Saccharibacillus brassicae: one gene and its partner. The protein of the gene in region 1 interacts with the protein of each later gene in a pairwise test. Links are inferred from orthologs where the notes say so. Each region holds a gene or a part of one and is shown in the gene's direction. Other genes may lie near its edges.

Region 1 (8,397 bases):
CCGGAACTGACAGACGTTATCGTCTACGGCGACTTCGAAGCCGCGAATTCTACGGCCGAGACGGCGGCCGACGCTTCGGCGGACGCCGGAACTGCGCGCGAGAACGCCCTGCTGGCGCTGGTCGGCGCGGCGGAGAACGCGTCCGAGCATCCGCTGGCCGAAGCGCTCGTCCGCGGAGCGGGCGAACGCGGCGTCGCCATGCCTCAGGCGGAACGGTTCGAATCGCTGCCGGGCTACGGCATCTCTGCCGTCGTCGACGGCCGCGAAGTGCGGGTCGGAACGCGCCGGATGCTGCAGGAACTCGGTATTGAAGCGTCCGCGGCGCTGCCGGACATGGAGCGCCTGGAAGGCGACGGCAAGACGGCGATGCTCGTCGCCGTCGAAGGCCGTTTGGCCGGCGTAGTCGCCGTTGCCGACACGCTCAAGGAATCGTCGCCGGAAGCGATTCGCCGCCTGCGCGGCATGGGGCTGCGCGTCATGATGATTACGGGCGACAATCTGGCGACGGCGCGGGCGATCGCGGCGCAGGCCGGTATCGACGAAGCCGATGTGCTGGCGGAAGTGCTGCCGGAAGGCAAAGCGGACGAAGTGAAAAAGCTGCAGCAGGCCGGCCGCAAAGTGGCGATGGTCGGCGACGGCATCAACGATGCGCCGGCGCTGGCGACGGCCGATACCGGCATGGCGATCGGCACGGGCACCGACGTGGCGATGGAAGCCGCGGATATCACGCTGATGCGGGGCGACCTCAACAGCGTAGCGGACGCGATCCTGATGAGCCGCCGCACGATGGACAATATCCGCCAGAACCTGTTCTGGGCGCTGGGCTACAACGTGCTCGGCATTCCGATCGCCGCGATCGGGCTGCTCGCGCCCTGGTTGGCCGGTGCGGCGATGGCGTTCAGCTCCGTGTCGGTCGTGCTGAACGCGCTGCGGCTGCAGCGGGTCAAGCTGTGACCGCCGCGATCCGGGCCGGCGTCCGCAGGCTGCGCGCCTGACGTTTCGGGCCGCGATGCGGAGGCGGAGGCGGATTCGGATTTCGCAAAGATCCAGAAGAAAGTGCGCAGCAGCGTCGGAACAGCCGTATGGAGAGCATTAGCGCTCTCGGTACGGCTTTTTCTGTACGTTTTTTCTGGACGCTCCCGCGTCTCCCTACATTAAGAACACATTAATTTTTCGAATTTACGAGTCGTTTCGATTGTTCGTGCGTATATACGCGAAAGGCCATGTATCCGTTTGCAAAAAAACAAGGCGGCGGAGCGGCATTCGAGGAGGAGAGCGCATGAGCGGAACAAGAAATCGGACAAGCAAGAAAATTCCCGCGCTGGCCGCGATCGCATTGATGACCGCGCTGACCGGCTCGGCGTTTCCGGCGGAACGGGCGGCAGCGGCAAGCGCGGGGCAGGAACCGTCCCCGAGCGGCCGCGAAGCCAAAGCCGCCCAGAACGGATCGAAGCCCCGGCGCGACCACGCGGCTGCGTCCGCCGGAGAGACTTCCGGCGAAGCCGCGGCTGCCGCGTTCGCCAAGCTGTCCGCCCGCAGCGACGTGCCGGGTATGTGGAAGCATATCGAAGCGCAAGCCGCGCGGTCCGCGCCGTCCACCGTCACCGTCTGGCTGCGCCGCCTCGAAGCCGTGCAGGCGAAGCGCCTGACGTTAATGGAAGAACAACTGGGCGCAGAGAAGGTGCAGAGCGCACTGTCGGGAGCGAAGCTGTTCGGCTACGCGGACGGGCGCTGGCTGCGCGGCGCGCGTACCGGCAATGCCGCGGCCGACGCGCTGCTTCGGGAGATCGAGACCGAAGGCTACGTGCTGGACGTGACCGAAGGGTACTATTTTCCGAAGATCGATTATGGACGCTACCGCAAACAGGCGGACCGCGTAAGCCGGCGCTACGCCGAATATTTGACGATCCGGGCCGACGAGACGCGAAGCGAAGTGACGAAGGACGCCGGCTTGATCGTCAGCTGGCAGGAACTGCTGGAGCGGGCCGAACGTCAGAGCGTGTACTTGCAGCGTTACGCCGATTCGCCGGAATCCGCAGTCGTGGCGCAGATGTATCGGCAGTCGGTCTATCTGGTGCTGTATGGCACGGACAACGTGCCGCTGTTCGACTCGGCGACGCGGCGGATCGATCCGGACGCCGAAGCCGCTTATGGGCGTCACGCACGCAAAGGCGGCACGTCGGCGTTTGCCCGGATGCTGCGCGCTTACGTCTCGGTGCTGGAGCAGGGCGGAGGCAAGCTGACGCCGGCGGCGGAGAAGTTCCGCGACGCGCGCAATCCTGCGAAGAGCTAACGTATCCGGTCCAAAGCTTCAGCCGTTGAGACCCATGTGAACAAAGTATGTCGGGAAAGTTCGAAATCCACCCTCTTTTTTCCAAATATTTCGAGTCAAACAGACATATAAGCGTTAAATATACAAAAAGCTCAGCCGATATGTAGGATAAGATCACGCGAAGGGAGAGAACGGAATGAGCAGAAGCCGCCGGGTCCATCAGCCGAATATTTCGTTTACCGCCGCTTTTGCGCTCATTCAGGCACTGCGCGATCCTCGCCCCGATTCCGATTCCGATTCCATGCCAGAGCGATTGTCCGTGGAGCGCCGGACAGAAGGTTCCGTGTTCGCCGCCGCGCCGGATGTCGGGCCTTCGCCCTACACCGAGCCGTACGAGCTGTTCCGCCCCGATTTTCTGAATACGCTTTCCGAGCCGCACGCTCCGGTCCGGGCGGACGTTCCCCGCGAAGAACGTTAGCGCCGGGAGCGCGGCCTGACGCAAGGTGCGAGAGACAGACCGTAGCGGGTCCCCGGGCTTTGCCCGAGGGGCTTTTTGCTGCGTCTGCACATGTGGGCCTATCCGCAGGCTTGCGCCGCGTCCGCCGGAGTTCCATAATAGAGACGGAAATCGAAACCGAAAAATCGAAATCGAGCAATCAAAACCGATGGAAAGAAGGCTTGGCTCATGAACGAAACGCTATCCCTGTTAATGAACCACCGCTCCGTGCGCAAATATACCGATCGCCTTGTTTCGCAGGAGCAGCTCGAAGCGATCGTGGCCGCCGGCCAGATGGCTTCCAGTTCCAGCAACGTGCAGGCGTATACCGTCGTGGCCGTTACCGATTCCGCGTTGAAAAGCAAACTGTCCGAATATGCCGGCAATCAGGCGTATATCCGCGAATGCCCGGTGTTCCTCGTCTGGTGCGCGGATCTGTCCCGGCTCAAAAAAGCCGCCGACACCCACGCGCCGGATGCGGCGTCGTACGAAGGAGCGGCGGAGAACTTTATCGTCGCGACGGTGGACGTGGCGCTGGCTTCGCAGAACGCGGCCGTGGCCGCCGAATCGCTTGGGCTCGGCATCGTGTACATCGGCGGCATCCGCAACGATATCGAGAGCGTGTCGGACCTGCTCGGGCTGCCGGACTACGTCTACCCGGTATTCGGCATGTGCGTCGGGTATCCCGATCCGCAGCACGGAGCGGGACTGCGTCCGCGGCTGCCGCAGGAAGCGGTGCTGCACATGAACGGCTACAGCGCGGAGCAGAGCGAGCGCGGCACGGCCGCCTACGACGAGACGTCGATCCGCTACATGACCGAGCGTACCGGCGGTCAGCGCACATCGTCTTGGTCCGAGCAGATGGCGGCCAAACTGACGACGCCGTCGCGGATGCAGCTTCGGGCTTTTTTGGCCGGAAAAGGGTTGAACAAAGAGTAGATCGAAGCCGTTGGAAAAAGACGGGCTGCGGACACAAGAGACGACGCCGGGACATTGAGCCGGCGTTCGCATGAAGGAGCAGGGGATGCTTGAATCCATCAAAGAGTTTATCCGGGCCTGGCGCGATTATCCGCTGCAGCCCGGCGACGTGATCGGGGAACGTTACGAAGTGTCCGAATGGCTCGGCATGGGCAGCTACGGGCTGAGCTATCGCTGCACCGACCGGCAGGGCGGCGGCGAGGTGGCGCTCAAGCAGGCCAAGCCGAGCCGCCGCCGGCTGGCGGGACTGCTGCTGGAGCGGGAAAGCCGCGCGCTGCTGGCGATGGACCATCCGTTCATTCCCCGCTGCCAAGGCTTTTTCATTGATCGCCGCAGCCGGTGGCTCGCCGCCGATTACGTGCGCGGCCGGACGCTGGAAGACCTGATTTTCGAAGAAGGGCGCGTGTTCGGCGAAGCCGACTGCCTGAGCTGGGCGCTGGAGCTGCTGGACCGGATCGGGCATGTGCACGATCGCGGCTACGTCCATCTGGATATTCGGATTCCGAACGTGATGATGGACGAAGCCGGCATTCACCTGATCGACTTCGGCCTGGCCCGGCGCATCGGCGAGGACGACGCGTCGGCGCCCGACGGTTCGCCGCTGCCGAGCCGCATGCCGGCCCGCATCGTCTCGGATCTGGAAGACGCCGGCCATCTGCTGCTGTACATGCTCTACTCCGGCTACGCGCCGCCCGGCGAGCTGCCGGACACGGCCCGCGATTCCGAAGCGGCCGCGGCGGCGCGCCTGCGGGCCGGCGTCGGAGGCGGAGATTCCGCCGCCGCGGGCAGTTCCGCGTCCGCAGACGGCGGCTTGCCGGAGGAGGGCGGACCGTCCTGGGAAGAAGAACTGGAGCTGTCCGGGCCGACTTCCGCCCTGCTGCGGCGCCTGCTGCGGCTGGACGAGCCTTATGCGGATACGCGGGCGGCGGCGCACGCGATTCGCGCCAGTCTGGAGCGTCTGCGCGGCGGAAGCGAGGCGGGCGCGGACGGCGGTGGCGGTGGAGATACGCCGCCGGCTTAGTGCGCTTCGCGGCGGCAGAAGCCGGGTGCGCGAAGCGGACAGCCTGCCGTCGGCGCAGGCCGCTTCGCGGGCCGGAAGTGCTGCCGCGCCGAGCACCATGTGGGTGTGCGCGGCGTCCGATCCGAACGTCAAAAGGCCGTTCCCTTCGTCGATATCGACGAGGAGAACGGCCTTTTCGCGCTGCCGTCAGCGTAAGCGTCCCTGCTTGGGATCAACTGGAGCTGCCGGATTTTCTTTTGTAGTAGGAATGGCCGTGACGTCCGTGCCCGCCGTGGCGGTGATCGGAAGACGAAGAACGCGAGTATCTCGGACGGCTGCTGCTGGACCCGTGATGGCGGCGGCCGCGATGGCTGCTCGATCCGCGCTTGTGGCTGGAGCTCGAAGCGGAATGGACGATCTTGTCGACGATTTTTTTGAACATGGGAATGCCTCCTCGGTTGGGTGCGCCGCGTCCGAAGACGGTTCGGCGATAACGATCGTGATAAGAGCTATACGGATGCGGCTTGCGCAGCGTTTCAATCGGGCTGCGGCCCGGACGGACCGGACCGGCGGTGTCGGATCGGCACTCTTTTCGCCAAAGAGGTCCTTGCTCTGAAGTTACCCGTTTCGGTGGGTCGCTAACATTAGAAGTTCATGAGAAACAGCGGCGCTGCGGCCTGCGCGGACGGGGACGGTTTACACGCGGGCGCTTCTCCCGGTACACTGGTCTAGGCACGCGGTACGCCAGAGGGAAAAACGGCTTCGCCGGACCTGCCGCACTGCCGCAGCCGCGGAACACGTTCGGGAAGCGACCATTCGAGGAGGATTCATCATGCAAAAAACGCAGGAAATCATGGAAGCGCGCGACTTTATCGCCGCCAAGACGGAGCAGCGGCCGACGATCGGCCTGATTCTGGGATCGGGTCTGGGCACGCTCGCCGACGAGATCGAAAACGCGGTCGTTATTCCGTACGCCGACATTCCGTATTTCGCCAAATCGGAAGCGATCGGCCACGCCAACGAGTTGGTCATCGGCCAGCTGAACGGCAAAACGGTCGTAGCGATGAAAGGGCGTTTCCATTACTATGAAGGCTATTCGCTCAAGGAAGTGACGTTCCCGGTGCGGGTCATGAAAGCGCTGGGCGTCGAGACGGTCATCGTCACGAATGCCTGCGGAGCGGTCAACACGGACTTCAAGCCGGGCGACCTGATGCTGATCAGCGACCATATCAATCTCGTCGGCGCCAATCCGCTGATCGGGCCGAACAACAGCGAGCTGGGCGTTCGGTTCCCGGACGTGTCGCAGGTCTACAATCGCGAACTGCGCGATCTGGCGCTCGAAGTGGCGTCTGAGCAGGGCACGACGCTCCGGCAGGGCGTCTACGCCTGGTGGAGCGGTCCGGCTTACGAGACGCCTGCGGAGATTCGCATGATCCGCACGCTCGGCGGCGACGCGGTCGGCATGTCCACCGTTCCGGAGACGATCGTGGCCGTGCACGGCGGCATGAAAGTGCTCGGCATCTCCTGCCTGACGAATATGGCCTGCGGTATTCTGGATCAGCCGCTCAGCCACGACGAAGTGATCGAAGTCGCGGCGCAGGTGCGGGAGAAGTTCGTGGGCTTGGTCAAAGGCATTCTGGACCGGGCGTAAAAAAAGCGGGAACCGGCGGGGCGGCGAGACATTGCGGCGTCGCGGCGGGAATTGGGCATGGAAAAAGAGCCAGAAAACCGGATGACGGTTTTTGGGCTCTTTTTTTGGGTTGTTTTGGGCGGGAGCGAATATTCGGGACGCGGTGTGCGGGGAACAGGGAGCCGCGATCCGGGTGAGCGGGCGTCGGAGCGATAGCCGATGACGCGGCGTGCGAAAAGGGAGAGGCTAACGAATCCTGGGCGCGCTAAGTCGTCTTTTTGGCGTGGTTTTCGAATGTAACGAATCGTGAGCACGCTAATCGGGCCAAAAGCCGGTTTTGGCCGGGAAGTCGGACGAATAGCGATATGACGATTCGTTAGATTTGCAAAAAGGCCGGAAAATCGAAAATAGCGATAGAAGGGTTCGTTGGAGTTTGGGCGGGGCGGCGGATAGACGGGCGGTCTGCCGGCCGGGTAGGCGATGGACGGACAGGCGCGAGGATGTGCAGACGGGCGCGAGGATGTACACACAGGCGCGAGGGTGTGCAGACGGGCGGCGTATTTACCAGCAAATCTACGCACTAGCAAACGTATGCACCGGTCAGTGCCCGCATCCGCGGACTCACGTACCGGCAAACGCCCGCACCCGCGGACTCACGTACCGGCAAACGCCCGCACCCGCAGACTCACGTACCGGCAAACGCCCGCATCCGCGGACTCACGTACCGGTAAACGCCCGCATCCGCCGACCCTCCCGCGTCCGGCTATTCGCTCCTTAACCCGTCTAACGCAGCGCGTAGAAACGCCGGGCGTTATCCAGCAGGATGGCGCGGGCAGCGGATTCGTCGAGTCCGCGGAGCTGCGCCCATTCGCGGCAGACGTCGGCGGTCATGGACGGATGGGTAGCGCGTCCGGAAAAAGGACCTTCGAACGGCCACGGGCCGTCGGTTTCGCTCATGACGAGCGTTTCCGGGTAGAGCCGGGCCAGGTCGCGGATTTCTTTTTCATAGAGCAGGTCCGGGGTAAAAGAAATCCGGTAGCCGCTCGCGATCATGCGCCGGACGGTGTGCTCGGAGCCTTTGAACCAGTGGAAATGCGCGCGTTCGACGCTGTATCGCTCCAGCAGGTCGCACGCGGTATCCGCATCTTCGTACACGGCGTGCAGAGCGATCGGCAGGTCGTGCCGGGCGGCAAAAGCGACGAAGCGTTCGAGCAGCCGGACGTATCCGTCTTCGTCGAGGCTTTCGCCGCGTTCCGACGCTTCGAGCCGGCTATAGTAAGGCAGGCCGACTTCGCCGACCGCCGTCATGCGCGGCGGTTGGGCAGAATTTGAAGGCGCGGAAAGCAAACAGGGTGCTGCCGATTTCTGCACGCCGGACGCCGTTTCGGGCGTGGACTCTGCCGGCGAAGCCTCTTCCTCTGCCTGCGCATCTGCCCGTTCGCCTATCCCCTCACTTGTCGCAGCCCGGGCTTCCATCCAGGCGAATAGCGCTTCTTCTTCCTCGGGAGTCGGCAGCGGCTGCTCGGGATGGAAGCCGTAAGCCGGGCGCACGACGTCCGGATATTGTATCGCCAGCGCCTCGGTCCGGCGCGCGGATTCCAGGTTCATCGAGACGGCAACGACAAACGCTCCACCTTCGTCCTGGAACTCGCTCAGCATGCGCGCCGCCTGCTGCGGATCGTACTGCTCCAGATGAATATGCGAATCGGCCAATTTGGCGCTCATGGCGGACGAACCTCCTGTCGTTTTTTTATATGAAAAAAAGCGGCGGGGCGCAAAGGGCAGGGCGAAAAAGGACGGGCCGTCCGGACCCTTTAAAACCCAAACCCAAACCCAAACCCAAACTAAAATGTGTGCAAAATGACAACATTTTATACCGAAACAAGCCGATTTTGCGAAAAAGTGTTCATTATGCTCACATTTTCCGCGAAAATCGGCCCAAAACGTACTTAAAGCTCGGATTTGTTGTCATTTTGATCACTTTTCGCTAAAAAATCGGATTTCCGGGTGAAAATGTTGAC
Region 2 (6,301 bases), 440 kb from region 1 along the record:
CTTTACCCGCACATGGACGTATACTCCAACATGGCGTTCGGCCTGAAACTGCGCAAAGTGAAAAAGGAAGAAATCGAGAGACGCGTTCGCGAAGCGGCGAAGATTCTCGATATCGAGCATTTGCTTGAGCGCAAACCTAAAGCACTCTCCGGCGGTCAGCGTCAGCGGGTTGCCCTGGGACGCGCCATCGTACGGGATCCGCAAGTCTTCCTGATGGATGAGCCTCTCTCCAACTTGGACGCGAAACTTCGCGGTCAGATGCGCGCGGAAATCACGAAACTGGTTAAGCGCCTCGAGACGACTTGTATCTACGTAACGCACGACCAGATCGAAGCCATGACCATGGGCGATCGCATCGTCGTTATGAAAGACGGCATCATCCAGCAGGCCGCTCCGCCGGAAGATCTGTACAACAACCCGACGAACATCTTCGTTGCCGGCTTCATCGGTTCCCCTACGATGAACTTCATCAACGGCACGCTGGTCGACAAAGCGGACGGCCTGTACTTCCAGGCTCAGAACCTTGACGTCGAAATTCCGCGCGGCAAAGCTCAAATCCTGCGCGAAAAATCGATGGTCGGCAAAGAAGTCATTCTGGGCCTGCGTCCGGAAGACGTGCACGAAGAGCCGGTCTTCCTGGAAGCTTCGCCAAAAACGGTCTTCACGGCCAACGTTGAAGTTACCGAGAACCTCGGTCACGAAATGCTGCTGTACCTGACCGGCCTCGGCGGCGACACGACGATCGCCCGTGTAGACGGACGTTCGAACGTACGCGAAGGTTCCCAGGTTCAACTGGCAATCGACATGAACAAAGCGCACATCTTCGAAAGAGAATCCGAAGTGAACGTCTTCTACGACGTCAAATAATTCGGCTGCTCTCCGAAAGAGCTTACAGGGCCGCCCTTCGGGGCGGCTTTTTCGTTTGGGGCGGGCAGCGAACGAGCATTGCTTTCGATCTGTATTTCCTTTACGATGAATAAGATAGCGTTTAGAAGCGGCACGACGATTCCATACAAGAACGACCGAGAGAAGGGAAGAATACGCAATGGCTAAAAAGGTAAAAGTAGCCGAGCTGGTTCAACAGTTTCAGTTTGAAGTCGTATCGGGCGAAAAGGGATTACGCCGTCCGATCGTCGTCGACGACCTGAACCGGCCGGGACTAGAGATGGCCGGATACTTCGAATATCATTCGCCGGAGCGCATTCAGCTGTTGGGCAAAACTGAGCTGACTTTTTATCATATGCTCTCGAAAGAAGACAAGTTGGACCGGATGAGCCGGCTCTGCAGCGAAGAGACGCCGTGTATTATCGTCACCCGGTCTTTTGACGTGCCGGAAGAACTGATCGCGCTCGGCGAAGAACGCGATATTCCGATTCTGCGCAGCGGCATGTCGACGACCAGCCTGGGCAGCCGCGTTACCGGCTTCCTGGAACGCAAGCTGGCGCCGACGACGACGATCCACGGCGTGCTGGTGGATGTGTACGGCGTAGGCATCATCATTACCGGCAGCAGCGGCATCGGCAAAAGCGAGACCGCCCTGGAACTCGTCAAGCGCGGCCACCGGCTTATCGCCGACGACGCGGTCGAGATTCGTCAGAGCGCCGACAACCAGCTCGACGGCACTGCGCCGGAACTGATCCGTCACCTGCTGGAGATCCGCGGCGTAGGCATCATCAACGTGATGACGCTGTTCGGCGCGGGCGCCATCCGCAACCACAAGCGGATTACGCTCGTCGTGCGGCTGGAGAACTGGCAGCCGGACAAGCAGTACGACCGTCTGGGACTCGACGAGGAGACGACGCGCATCATCGATACGGACGTGCCGCTTGTGACGGTTCCGGTAAGACCGGGCCGAAATCTGGCCGTAATCATCGAAGTGGCGGCGATGAACTTCCGTCTGAAGCGTATGGGCTACAACGCGGCCCAGCAGTTTACGCACAAATTGACTGCGACGATCGACAACGACGCGGACGATCTGGACTAAGACGTCGACTGCTTCACATTTCATGCGGCAAACGCACGGGGAGGAACAAGAATGGGTGCATTACTGGCGATCAATCCGATCGCTTTCAGCATCGGTCCGCTGGCCGTGCACTGGTACGGGCTGATTCTCGGGCTCGGGGCCGTGACCGGCATGCTGATCGCAATGCGGGAAGGCAAGCGTTTTGGGCTGCCGCAGGAATTGTTTATGGATATTTTGCTGTTCGGCGTTCCGTCGGCCATCATCTGCGCGCGGCTCTACTACGTGGCCTTCCAATGGGACCAGTACAAAGACAATCCGCTGAAGATTTTCGCCATTTGGGAAGGCGGAATCGCTATTTACGGCGCGCTGATCGGCGCCGTGATCTGCGGCGTGGTCTATACGCGCATCAAGGGATACAGCTTTTGGCGAATCGCCGATCTCTGCGCGCCGGGCCTGCTGGCCGGTCAGCTGATCGGCCGCTGGGGCAACTTCGTCAACCAGGAAGCGTACGGCGGCGAAGTGAGCGAAAGCTTCCTGCGCGATACGATGCACCTGCCGAACTTTATCGTGAACCAGATGAATATCGAGGGCGTGTTCCATCATCCCACCTTCCTCTACGAATCGTGCTGGAACCTGCTGGGCATTCTGCTGATCTTCGTGATCCGCCGCCGCAAGTTCGTGCGTGCCGGCGAGATCTTTATCGGCTACTTTATCTGGTACGCGATCGGACGCTTCTTCATTGAAGCGCTGCGCACCGACAGCCTCGCGTTCCAGGGACCGGGCTGGCTGGCTTCGCTGATCCACGGCATGTGGACGCCGATGACGTGGTTCGGCTTCGAAGAAGGTTACCTCGACCCGGCTTACGGCAACGTCCGGATCTCGCAGCTGGTCGCGATCCTCTTCTTCGTGATCGCGATCGCGCTGATCGTGATCCGTCGCATGAACGGCCAGGCCAATATCCGGTATTCCGATCCGATCGTCTCGTCCAGACCGGAAAACGCGCCTCCGGCGATCGACGAGCGCCATCGCGCGGAGACGGGATCGGAAGCCGACCGCATCGCTGCTACGCCGTCCGATACGGACCGCACACCGCCTTCGGGTGACGATCCTCTGCGCAAGGAGTGAGAACCTCATGAATCCGGCCATACGTACCGTGCTGTTCGACCTGGACGGCACGATCATCGATACCAATCAGCTTATCATCGACTCTTTCATGAATACGGTGACCGGCTCTTCGCTGACGCGGGAGACGATCATTCCGCATATGGGCACCACGCTGCAAAATCAGCTGCGCGTCTTCTCCGGCCTCGACGATGTGCGCGAGCTGGAGCAGGCTTACCGCGCCTACAATCTGGCTCACCACGACTCGATGGTCAAGCCGTTCCCGCATGTGCAGCAGGTCATTCGTGACCTGCATGCGGCCGGGATCCGCCTCGGCGTCGTCACGACGAAGATCCGGCCGACCACGATGAAGGTGCTGGAGATGTTCGACCTGTACCGGTACATGGAAGCGGTCGTGACCGTCACCGATGTGACGCATCCGAAGCCCCATGCCGAACCGGTGCGGATGGCGCTGGAGAAAATGGGCGCGGAAGCAAAGACGGCGCTGATGGTAGGCGACAGTCCGGCCGATATCCAATCGGCCCAGAATGCGGGCGTGCGCGCCGCGGCCGTCGCCTGGTCGCTCAAAGGCGAACAGGAGCTGTCCGGCTACGGGCCGGACCATATGCTGCACGATATGCGCGACCTGTACGAATTGACCGGAACGGAGCGTCGGGAAGCATGAGAAAAACGGAGCGCCATTTCGTCGAAGACGGTCCCAACGCGCTGCGCCAGATCTACAAGACGGTCAGCCCCTGGAAAGGCGTCAAAAATTTCGTTTTTATCCAAATTGCCCGCTACTGCCCGGTGCTTGAACTGAAAAACTGGATCTACCGCCGTATCCTCCACATGAAAGTGGGCCAGGATACGGCTTTCGGGCTTATGGTGATGGTCGATGTCTTTTTTCCGGAAAAGATTACGATCGGACGCAACACGGTCATCGGCTACAACACGACCATCCTCGCGCACGAGTATTTGATTCGCGAATACCGGCTCGGCGAAGTCATTATCGGGGACGAGGTCATGATCGGCGCCAACACGACGATTCTGCCGGGCGTAACGATCGGCGACGGAGCGGTCGTAGCGGCCGGTTCGGTCGTCTACCGTGACGTGGAGCCGGGAACTTTCGTCGGCGGCAATCCGCTGCGGGTCATCGAACGGAAAAATCCTTGATTTTGTAAAAAAATCGACCTTAAAAACGCAAAATTCCTAAAAAACGACTAAAAAAAGGGATACGAGGCTGCAACGTCGGGTATAATGCGAAGAGAGCGGACAACGGGAGGCGCTTGCGCCATCCCGTTTTTCGCTTCGTCGGTAGCCGATACGAAGTCCGCATGGAACGATCAGGCAACCAGAGCGCTGCGCACGTTCGCAGCGCAACATCGCGGAAGGGAGCAATGGAGTTGAGTTCTGTTTCAATCAAAAAAGAGCGGCTGCCGCAGCTGGACACATTTCGCGCGCTGGCCATTTTGGGCGTGCTGCACGTACATGCCACCTCGCTCGCGACGGTCGAATCCGTCGAACTGAAAGCTTTTTACCTCATCAACTTTCTTAACGTCTTTTTCAGATACGGGACGCCTTCGTTTATTATGCTGAGCAGTTTCGTGCTGTTCTACAACTACTTCAACCGTCCGCTGGACGGCAAGTTGATCGGAGGATTCTACAAAAAACGGCTGCTCTACATTTTGCTGCCTTATGTGCTGTTCTCGGTCATTTATTTCATCTATAAGATGCATGTGGCGGGAACGCTCGGAACGAGCACCGAAACGTACGGGGAGATGCTGGGCCGCTACTGGAAAAACCTGAGCGAAGGCACCGCGTACACGCATCTGTATTTCGTGTACATCAGCGTGCAGTTCTACATTTTGTTCCCGCTGATGCTGAAGCTGTTCAAGTCGTCCAAATGGTTCGTGCGCTGGGCGATTCCGATCGGACTTGTGCTGCAATGGGCGTTCGTGATCTGGAACAAATACGAATGGCAGTATCAGAGCAAAGGCAGTCTCGCGATTACATATCTGTCTTATTACATGATCGGCGCCGTGCTGGCGATTCATTTCGACAAGGTACGGAGCTGGCTTATGAACGACCTCAACAAGCTGCGCACGAAAGCGTGGATCTGGAACGGGATTCTGTGGATCTCGTGGGCGGCGGTGGCGGGGGTGCATATCTGGTTCTACCAGCAGGTACGTCTCAACGGCCTGATCGTCGACACGATCTGGTACGAGATCCTGTGGAATCTGCACACGATGCTGACGGCGCTTGTGCTGATGCGGGTATCGTTCGTCCTGTACCGCAAAGGGCCGAAATGGCTGATCAAGCTGCTGACCCGGCTCGGGGAGCTGTCGTTTGCGATCTATCTCGTCCATCCGCTGATCCTCGGCTATTACCGGGATACGAAAGACTGGTTCTTCGATCAGGTACCGATGAGTTCGATGACGTACCTGATCTGGGTGTACGGAGGGCTGGTCTGCTCGCTCGTCGTCTCCTGGATCGTTACCCAGGCCATTCTGCGCTGGATTCCGGGGGCGTGGGTGCTGCTCGGAAGCGTACCTGCGTCTTTGCGTAAAAAGAAAACGGGGCCGTCCGCGCCGGTATCGGCGACCGACCGCAATCTGTGATCGATCGGAATCCCTGATCGGCCGGGTCGCGTCTCTTCTGTCGAAAAAGCTTTTTCCCCGATCGGGGAAAAAGCTTTTTTGCTGCCGCGGAGGTCGTATTTATTAGGCGTTCCTCGTTGACTCCAATACGGACAAAATGATAATATAGTCGTACGCTTTATTTTACTACCATGTTATCACGGTACCATAGTAAAGCATTGGGCTTTCCATTTTCCGCTATGCTGCCCGGCAGGCCGCCGACGATTGCGGTTGCCCGGCGGCGGGCTTTCCGATATGGTGAATATAAATAAGGGTAATGCGTAACAGGCGAGACCCGGCTGTGTACAGAGACGAACTCATAGAGGTGAATATTATGTCCAAACCGAAAGGCTTTGAAAAACCGGTCGGCGTGCGCGATTATCTGCCGCGCGCGACGAGAAGGCTGCGCCGGATCGAACGCAGCGTGCTCGACTGCATGGGCCGCTGGGGCTACGACCCGATCAAGACGCCGACGATGGAATATTACGATACGGTCGGCATCGCAAGCTCCACGCCGGATCGCAAATTGTACAAACTGCTCAACAACCGCGGACAGACACTCGTCCTGCGCTCCGACATGACGGCGCCGATCGCGCGCGTC

Evidence for each region. Proteins that work in one complex are often made in the same cells at the same time.
Region 2: the proteins of FFV09_RS12955 (region 1) and hprK interact in binary tests that used the Bacillus subtilis proteins (3 or more experiments, as listed by UniProt). The link is inferred for Saccharibacillus brassicae from one-to-one orthologs.

Annotation. Positions count from the first base shown.
Region 1 is NZ_CP041217.1:3,116,555-3,124,951, forward strand. Bases 2,956-5,779 are described here. They hold FFV09_RS12955 (protein kinase family protein), read left to right. Parts: upstream 2,956-3,792; coding sequence 3,793-4,767; downstream 4,768-5,779. Other genes in these bases: nfsA (oxygen-insensitive NADPH nitroreductase), read left to right, coding at 2,958-3,707; FFV09_RS12960 (hypothetical protein), read right to left, coding at 4,979-5,188; FFV09_RS12965 (purine-nucleoside phosphorylase), read left to right, coding at 5,579-5,779. Also shown: FFV09_RS12935 (heavy metal translocating P-type ATPase), read left to right, coding at 1-954; FFV09_RS12940 (hypothetical protein), read left to right, coding at 1,280-2,293; FFV09_RS12945 (hypothetical protein), read left to right, coding at 2,469-2,750; more of FFV09_RS12965, read left to right, coding at 5,780-6,397; FFV09_RS12970 (TatD family hydrolase), read right to left, coding at 7,160-8,101.
Region 2 is NZ_CP041217.1:2,678,725-2,685,025, forward strand. The notes cover bases 175-3,014. They hold hprK (HPr(Ser) kinase/phosphatase), read left to right. Parts: upstream 175-1,045; coding sequence 1,046-1,984; downstream 1,985-3,014. Other genes in these bases: FFV09_RS11235 (ABC transporter ATP-binding protein), read left to right, coding at 175-867; lgt (prolipoprotein diacylglyceryl transferase), read left to right, coding at 2,036-3,014. In the rest of the region: more of FFV09_RS11235, read left to right, coding at 1-174; more of lgt, read left to right, coding at 3,015-3,088; pyrophosphatase PpaX, read left to right, coding at 3,096-3,749; FFV09_RS11255 (acyltransferase), read left to right, coding at 3,746-4,237; FFV09_RS11260 (acyltransferase), read left to right, coding at 4,462-5,682; FFV09_RS11265 (ATP phosphoribosyltransferase regulatory subunit), read left to right, coding at 6,035-6,301. UniProt on the Bacillus subtilis protein: Catalyzes the ATP- as well as the pyrophosphate-dependent phosphorylation of 'Ser-45' in HPr, a phosphocarrier protein of the phosphoenolpyruvate-dependent sugar phosphotransferase system (PTS).